2 regions of the Paenibacillus ihbetae genome follow, and region 2 is predicted to be linked to the other one. Evidence: predicted binding sites of a transcription regulator. Region 2 holds the regulator's gene; the other holds the start of a gene.
The links. The regulator Rex, encoded in region 2, represses fermentation and respiration genes when NADH is low (regulators of the CRP and FNR family bind a similar motif). The targets are predictions, from matches to a motif close to TTGTGAAATATTTCACAA.
Positions count from the first base shown of each region.

Region 1: the regulator Rex is predicted to act here: its motif matches at 1,873-1,890, upstream of pflB (formate C-acetyltransferase).

Region 1 covers NZ_CP016809.1:1,028,408-1,032,842, forward strand. The annotation lists gene pflB (formate C-acetyltransferase) at 1-1,778, opposite strand, end outside; gene adhE (bifunctional acetaldehyde-CoA/alcohol dehydrogenase) at 2,467-4,435, opposite strand, start outside.
Region 2 covers NZ_CP016809.1:862,131-866,565, forward strand. The annotation lists gene BBD41_RS03925 (cell wall elongation regulator TseB-like domain-containing protein) at 148-666, opposite strand; gene BBD41_RS03930 (amidohydrolase) at 694-1,992, opposite strand; gene BBD41_RS03935 (redox-sensing transcriptional repressor Rex) at 1,970-2,632, opposite strand; gene dinG (ATP-dependent DNA helicase DinG) at 2,702-4,435, opposite strand, start outside.

The sequences.
Region 1 (4,435 bases), 170 kb from region 2:
GGCATGGCATCCCGGTACGCCTTGTGCTTGCGAATCATGCTCATAAACGTCTCCACCAGCTCCACCGCAATGCTGTCCACCCGGTCATCGTTGTTGCCGTAGCAAGGGAAGTCCCCTTCGATTTCAAAATCCACGGCAAGTCCCTGCTCATTGCGAACCGGCTTAACCCTCGCGTGCTTGATTGCGCTCAGCGAATCCGCCGCTACGGACAAGCCCGCGATCCCGCATGCCATCGTCCGTAATATATCCCGGTCATGGAGCGCCATCTCGATCCGTTCATAGCTGTATTTGTCATGCATGTAGTGGATGACGTTCAGCGTATTCATGTAGAGCTTCGCCAGCCATTCCATCATCGGCTTGAACCGTTTCATCACCTCTTCGTAGCTGAGAACCTCGGCCGTGATCGCCGGATATTCCGGACCGACCTGAGCACCGCTCTTTTCGTCCCTGCCGCCGTTAATAGCATAGAGCAGCGCTTTGGCCAGGTTTGCTCTTGCGCCGAAGAATTGCATTTGCTTGCCGATTCGCATCGCCGATACGCAGCAGGCAATGCCGTAGTCATCGCCGTAAATCGGACGCATCAGATCATCGTTCTCGTACTGGATCGAGCTCGTTTCGATCGAAACCTTGGCGCAATATTTCTTGAAGGCTTCCGGCAGCTTCTCGGACCATAGGACGGTCAGGTTCGGTTCCGGAGCAGGTCCCAGATTATACAGGGTGTGCAGGAAGCGGAAGCTGTTCTTCGTCACGCGGGTAACGCCGTTTAAGGACATGCCGCCGATCGATTCCGTCACCCAAGTCGGATCTCCGCTGAACAATTCATTGTAATCCGGCGTACGCAGGAATTTAACGATACGCAGCTTCATGACAAAGTGATCCACCAGCTCCTGAGCCGCTTCTTCCGTCAGCTTGCCTTCGGCGAGATCGCGCTCGATGTAAATATCAAGGAAGGAAGAGACCCGCCCCAGCGACATCGCGGCCCCATTCTGCTCCTTGATTGCGGCCAGATAGCCAAAATACAGCCACTGGAACGCTTCTTTGGCCGTATTGGCCGGCTTGGAGATGTCGCAGCCGTGCATGGCGGCCATTTCCTTCAGCTCTTTCAGCGCCCGGATCTGCTCCGACAGCTCTTCGCGCAGACGGATCACCGGTTCATCCATCGCGTCCACTTCAAGCTCGGCCAGCTCTCTGAGTTTATCCTGCACGAGCGTATCCACGCCGTACAGGGCCACCCGGCGATAGTCCCCGATAATGCGCCCGCGTCCGTAAGCGTCCGGAAGGCCGGTAATGATTCCGGCTTTGCGCGCGGCCCTCATCTCGGAAGTGTATGCGTCGAACACCCCCTGGTTATGGGTTTTGCGGATATGGGTGAACATATCGATGATGCTCTGCGGCATTTCAAAACCGTATGCATTGCATGCGTCAATCATCATCCTGATGCCGCCAAACGGCTGAATCGAGCGCTTGAACGGCTCGTCGGTCTGAAGCCCGACAATCTGCTCCTTCTCCTTGTCCAAATACCCCGGCTGATGGGAAGTGATCGTCGACGGCGTATTCACATCAACGTACAGCACCCCTCCGGCCTCCCGTTCCCTGCGGGTCAGATCGGATACGATGTCCCAAAGAGCCTTCGTATGATCCGTCGGTCCGGCAAGAAACTCCTCGTTCCCCTCATATGGCGTTATGTTTCTGGCAATAAAATCGTTGACGTCGACTCTCCTATTCCATTTCCCCGGCTTGAATGCTCTCCAGCCTGCGTACTGCTCCATCACCGACATTTCGAATCCCTCCTAGTTTTAAGCTGCAGCCTGCACATTCGGCGTAACCCTCCGCGCTACGGGTACTTCCCGACTTTCCGATCCAATCACTTTAATGTGATTTATTTCACTAATTGAGGCGGATTAAGATTAATTTAAAGTGAAAGTGAATTAATGCGGTTTAAAGCGCGTTAGTTGCTCCATATGCCTGCAAGCTGCTTTTGTAAAGATCCGAGATTCATCTCGCTTATTTGGTACACCTTTATTGTAACCTTCGTGGATTCTTACATCTGTGATAATAATCACAAAGATGCTGCTTTTCGTGATTTATATCACGTGTTGGGGCTGGACCGCGTCTTTCCCATGGCGTTCCATCCCGCTTTCCTTAACCCTTAGCTGCTGGATGTGTCGAGACCCAACGAAGCATGCTCCGGGTTCAGGGACCGTGTGCGCGAGAAGCGATTGCCGCTGAGTATAAGCCCCCTTATGGCCCCCTTACCTCCCCCCTCCTTATCTCCTCTCTTATCTCCCCTTATCGCTGGATAGATACAAATCCGGGCCGGCTAGGGACAAATATGCAGCCCTATGACTGATCAAATTTGAACCCTCTGGCTGATTAAAGACAAATAGGCAGCCTTCTGCTATCGGCAAGCACGGCCGGCAGAAGGCTGCATCCATCCCTAGGGTTTACCCCATTCGCTTATCGTGATTAAAACCGTCCATAAAACGCGTTGCGGTATACATCCGCAAGCTCCGATACGAGCGGCAGCTTCGGATTGCTCGTCGTACACTGGTCCTCAAACGCCCGGTCGGCTAACTCGTCGACGCGATTCTCGAAATCCTGCGGATCTATGCCAAGCTGCTGGAACGACTCTTCGATGCCGAGCTTGGCGTTCAATTCCCGGATTGCAAGGATCAGGCTATCGACGCCCTCTTCCGTCGTCCGAGCCGGCAGTCCGAGGATTCGGGCGATCTCGGCATACCGCTGATCGGCCACAAAATGCGTATATTTCGGCCAAGCGGCGAATTTCGTCGGCTTCTTCGCATTGTAGCGAATGACGTGCGGCATAAGGATCGCATTCGTCCTACCATGCGCGGTATGGTACTGACCGCCCCATTTATGCGCAAGGCTGTGGTTGATGCCCAGGAACGCATTGGCAAAGGCCATGCCGGCCAGCGTCGAGGCATTATGCATTTTTTCCCGGGCCAGCTTGTCGCCGGTAAGCGCCGATTGCTCCAGATACTGGAATACGAGCTGAATGGCCTTGATGGCAAGCCCATCCGTATAATCGTTCGCCATGATCGACACGTAGGCCTCGATGGCATGTGTCAGCACGTCCATGCCGGTGTCGGCGACGGCGGTCTTCGGCAGCGTATAGACAAATTCCGGATCAATGATCGCCACATCCGGCGTCAGCTCGTAATCGGCCAGCGGGTATTTGGTGTGACCGGAGACTTTATCCGTGATAACGGCAAAGCTCGTGACCTCCGAGCCCGTGCCCGACGTGGTGGGAATGGCAACGAACTTCGCTTTCTGGCCAAGCTTCGGATACTTATACACCCGTTTGCGGATATCCATAAACTTCTGCTTCAGATCTTTGAAATCGGCATCCGGGTGCTCATAGAACAGCCACATCGCTTTTGCCGCATCCATCGGCGAACCGCCGCCGAGAGCAATGATGCAGTCCGGCTGGAACCTGGTCAGCATTTCGGTTCCCCGTTCAACCGTAGTCGTTGAAGGATCCGGTTCCACTTCCGAGAACACCTCAATCGCTACGGGTGCTCTTCGCTGCCGCAAGTAATGCTCAACCCGCTCCACGTATCCGAGCTTCACCATTATCGGGTCGGTGATAATGGCAATGCGCGATATGCCCGGCATTTTGGCAAGATATTGGGTGGAGCCTTTTTCGAAGTATATTTTATCCGGAACTTTAAACCACTGCATATTCACGGTTCTGCGGTTCACCCTTTTCACGTTGATCAGATTAACGGCCGTTACGTTGGAAGAGGTTGCGTTGCGGCCATACGAACCGCACCCCAGCGTCAGGGATGGAAGATTCGTATTGTAGATATCCCCGATTCCGCCCTGAGAGGACGGCTGGTTCACCAGAATGCGGCAGGTTTTCATGCGGCTCGAGAACGCCCGGATCACGTCCTCATTATGCGAATGAATGACGGACGTGTGTCCCATCCCCCCGAAGGCGACCATTTCCTCCGAACGTTTGATGCCTTCCTGCGCGTTTTTGACACGGTAGCACGCCAGCACAGGGCTCAGCTTCTCCGCGGACAGCGGGTAGCCCGGCCCGACGCCGTCCAGCTCGGCTACCAGAATCTTGGTGCCTGCCGGGACATCCAGGCCGCATTGCTCGGCAATCTTAACCGCCGGCTGACCGACTATCGCCGGATTGACCGCGCATTTGTCGGATATCATGGCCTTGGCCGACAGCTTCACGGTTTCTTCCTTGTTCATAAAATAACAGCCGGCCGCCATCATTTTCTTCTTCACTTGCTCAAACACAGGCTCCTCGATAATAACGGCCTGCTCCGACGCGCAGATCATCCCGTTGTCGAACGTCTTCGATAAAATCAGGTCATTCACGGCTTGGTCGAGGTCCGCCGACTTCTCGATAAAGCACGGCACGTTTCCCGGACCGACGCCGAGTGCCGGCTTGCCGCAG
Region 2 (4,435 bases):
TATCATATAATCTATACTTTTTCATGCCTTCCTGTGAAAATATTAAGAACAGTTTTTCCATTTTTTTCAGACAACGCTTTCAAACTCAAAACAAAGAGGCTTGCTTGTACAACCGCGTACAAGAAAGCCTCTTTCTGTATAGCTGATTTATTGATTTGGAAGAATAATGTCCTCTCCGATCGCCTGTCCGTCCTGGAAGCGATAGAACCGATAACCTAATTGGCCCTGATTCTCATATTGGAGCTGCCATGTATACTCGCCTTCGTACATTACAGGGAGCAGTCGCTTGACCACAGCACCCGGCATCTCCTTCCGAATCTGCTCGCGCATCTGCTCTTCGGACAATCCGTTGCCGAGCAGCTCGGCCTGAACCGCGTCCTTGCCCTCTACAGGCATGTTGTCATCCGTAAACTTCACCCAAACCATGATCTCCTGCTGGTTCTGATTCGTGCCGGTGATGACCCAATAATTGTTGTTCTCGCCCCAAACCGATTTGTAGGTTTTATCTTTCGTCACCAGGCCGCCATGCTGACGAGCGGCTTGCACCGCCAAGCTTTCCTCATTCCACGTGTCCTTCATGACATAGGAATAGTACAGCTGCACGCACAGCAGCGCCAGCAGCAGCCCGGATATACTAAGCAGTATCCACTTTGTTCTCTTTTTCAAACCGTCTGATCCTCCCCTTAATCTGCCCTAAAGGGTCGAAAGACGCTCGAATGAACGCTGGGCTTCACGGCGGATCCGTTCCTCATCCAGCGTGAGGCAGGAGCCGTGCTTAACAACCTGCTTGCCGTCAACCCATACATGCTCCACATCCTTGGCGGATGCCGAGTAAATCGAATGCGAAATGTAATCCGTGCGCGGCAGGAAATGCGCTTGATCGGTATTCAGCGCGATCATGTCGGCCTTCATCCCGACGGCCAGTCTGCCTACGTTATCAAGAAATGCCGATTTCGCTCCATACTCGGTTCCCATTCGAAGCGCTTCGGCTGCCGGAACGGCTGTCGGATCGCCGCTGACGCCCTTGTGGATAAGAGCGGCCAGACGCATCTCTTCGAACATGTCCAGGTTGTTATTGCTCGCTGGTCCATCGGTTCCCAGGGACACCGTCACGCCTGCTTTCAACAGCTCGGGCACGCGCGCAACCCCGCTGGCGAGCTTCAGGTTGCTGCCCGGGTTATGGGATACCGCCACCTGATGCTTAGCCAAGATCTCAATCTCTTCATCCGTCAAATGCACCGCATGCGCAACGAGCGCCGGACGCGAGAACACGCCAAGCTTCTCCAGATGGGCCACCGGGCGCAGTCCATAGTCATTCACATTCTGCTGCACTTCGGCTGCCGTTTCGGACATGTGGGTATGGATCGGCAGATTCAAATCATGCGCCGCTTGAACGAATTTCTCGATAAAGTCCGGCGGGCATGTGTAAGGCGCATGCGGCGAAATCATCGTCGTGATCCGCCCCTCCGCCTGACCGTGCCAGTCTTTCGCAAAAGCAACCGCTTCATCCAGCTTCTGCTTCTGCACTTCTGGCGGGCATAAGCCGATGACGCCTCTCGTCAGAACTCCCCGCATGCCGGAGTCTTGGACAACCTTCGCTACCTGATCCATATGGTCATACATGTCAACGAAGGTTGTCGTACCGCCCTTCAGCATCTCCAGCACCGAGAGCGAAGTGCCCCAATAGACATCGTCTGCCGTAAACTTCGCTTCCATCGGCCACATCTTCTCCTGCAGCCAAACTTGCAGCGCCAGATCGTCGCCAAAGCCGCGGAGCAGCGACATGGCTGCATGCCCATGCGTGTTGACGAGCCCCGGAAGGAATAACAGATGCGTCCCGTCCATCACCCGGGTTTCGGCATCGACCTGAGGCTCTTCTTCCCCCAGATACGTGATGCGGTCGTCCTCCACAACCATATACCCGCGGATAACCGGTTGTCCTTCCTGAAGCACGGCAAATGTTCCGTTCTTAACCATCCACTTCGTTGTCATGCTGTGCATCCTCCTTCCCATTGTCCAAATAGTAAGCCAGGCTTTGCAGATCCGTCGTAAAATCCGCGGTATGAATGCGGATGTGGGACGGTGCCTTCAAAATCGTCGGGGCAAAATTCAAAATCGCCTCGATTCCGGCATTGATCAGCTGATTGGCTACGTTCTGCGCTTCAAAGTCCGGAACCGTAATAATCCCGATTCGAATGCCGTATTCCTGGACCGTCTGGTCCAGCTCTTCCATCGGCTGCACCGTCAAATTATTGATCTTAAGCCCGATCTTCGGAGGATACGAGTCGAAAATCGCCACAATCTTCATATTATCCTTCAGAAATGCGTTGTAGTTGGATAGCGCATGTCCGAGATTGCCCGCACCGACCAGCGCAACGTTGATCTTCTGGTCCAGCTTCAGGATTTGGCGGATTTTCTCAATGAGATAGGAGACATCATAACCGATGCCCTTCCGGCCGAAATCACCGAAATAGGCCAAATCCTTACGGATTTGGGCCGGATTCAGGTCGAGCTTCTGCCCAAGCTCCTGTGAGGAGACGGTGGACACCTCCCGCTTATGAAGCTCATTCAAATAGCGCAAATAGACTGGCAATCTGCGGACGACGGCCTCTGAAATTTTATCCGATTTCATGCATGCTCCCCCTATTAATAGGATGATAGTTCATCGCTTCCAATGTAATAACCCTGCTCCCCTCGAGGTTCACTCTTTTTCATTTTCCCTTTCCTGGAGCCACTGCGCAATACGAGGGACGATCCCCTCGGTCGGCATATGCTCCATCTTCGGTCCGGGCAGGGAATACAAGAAGTATTTTCCATAATATGATTCGATCACCCGCGTATCGTAGACAATCACGATCCCCTTATCGTGGGCAGTCCGAACAAGCCGCCCGAAGCCCTGCTTGAAGCGGATGACCGCTTGCGGCACCGAAAGCTTCATGAACGGATTCTTCTTCTGCTGCTGCAGCAGCTCGCTCTTCGCCTCGACCAGCGGATGGTTGGGCGGCTGGAACGGCAGCCGGACAATCGCCAGGCAGGTCAGCGCTTCTCCGGGAATGTCAACGCCCTCCCAGAAGGAGCTGGTCCCCAGCAGAACTGAGGCGCTGCTATCCTGGAACCGGCGAATCAGCTTCGTACGGCTCGTTCCATCCATTCCCTGGCCAAGCACCGTAATATCGCTGGCAGCCAGCGCTTCCTTAAGCGGCTCATGCACCTGGCGGAGCATCCGATAGGACGTAAACAGGACGAGCATACGACCATGGGTCGCTATTGCCGCTTCGGAGAGCGACTTCACGAGCGTGTTTACAAATACCGCATCCCCCACAGACCCCTTCACGCTAGGAAAATCCCGCGGAATGACAAGCAGCGCCTGCTCCCTGTAATTGAACGGGGAGGGCAGCTGAACCGTGTTCAGATTTCCTGCGTCCGCCGCTTCCTGGAGCCCTAAATTGTCGATCATGAATTGAAACGATTTATCGACCGACAGCGTCGCCGATGTGAGAATCACGCTCCGCTTCTTGTCAAAAAACAATTCCTTCAAATGCTTGCTGACATCAACGGGCACGGCGTAGAGCTGCAGCGACTTGCTGCGGAAATTGCCGTTGGCCTCCATCCAGTACACGGTGCCTTCGTCGTTCAAAGCCATGAAGGACCGCAAATCCTCGCGGTGCGCAGCCAGATCCTTAAACAAGCCCGACAGGTCCGTCAGCAGGCTGTCCGCACTGTAATCGTCCAGCTCTTCCTTTATTTCGGCGACGAGCTTGTCTCCCTTGCGCACGACATCTCCCAGCGTAACGTGAATCTGCTGTTCCAGCTCGGCGAGCGTTCCCCAATCCTTCGGCTTCTTCGCAGGCGAGAGCCGCAGCGAATACTGCCCGGCATCTCCCGGCGAAGCGTCGCCGCGTTCCGGGAGCAGGCCGAACAGCTGGTCGCTGAGGCGGTCCCAAGTTTCTTTCACCGTGATCAGATCAGGATAGATCCGGTCGATGACCGCCGACCATTCCCCGGATTTCTCATGCGGAGAAGCCTGCAGCAGCTGCCGCAGCGCAGGGAGCTGCCCGCTTCGGCTGTCCTTGTACAGACGGGTCAATGTATGAACCACCGTAAAATATTTCATCTGCAGCCCGAGATGCTTGCCTGCCACATCCTCCAAGTGATGGGCTTCGTCGATGACGAGCCGTTCATAGCTCGGAAGCAGCTGGTGGTTCGCTTTTACGTCGGTAAACAGCTTGGAGTGATTCGTGATCACGACATCCGCAATGCCGGCCTCATGCTTCGCCCGATGGTAGTAGCACTTGCGGAACCAGGGGCAGCTGCGTCCAAGGCATGAATCGGAATCGCTGGCGATCGTTTCCCAGAAATCGCCCCCGCGGCCGCCGAGATTCAGCTCCTCGTCGTCGCCGCTTTCGGTTTGCGTGAGCCACACCAGCATCTGGGC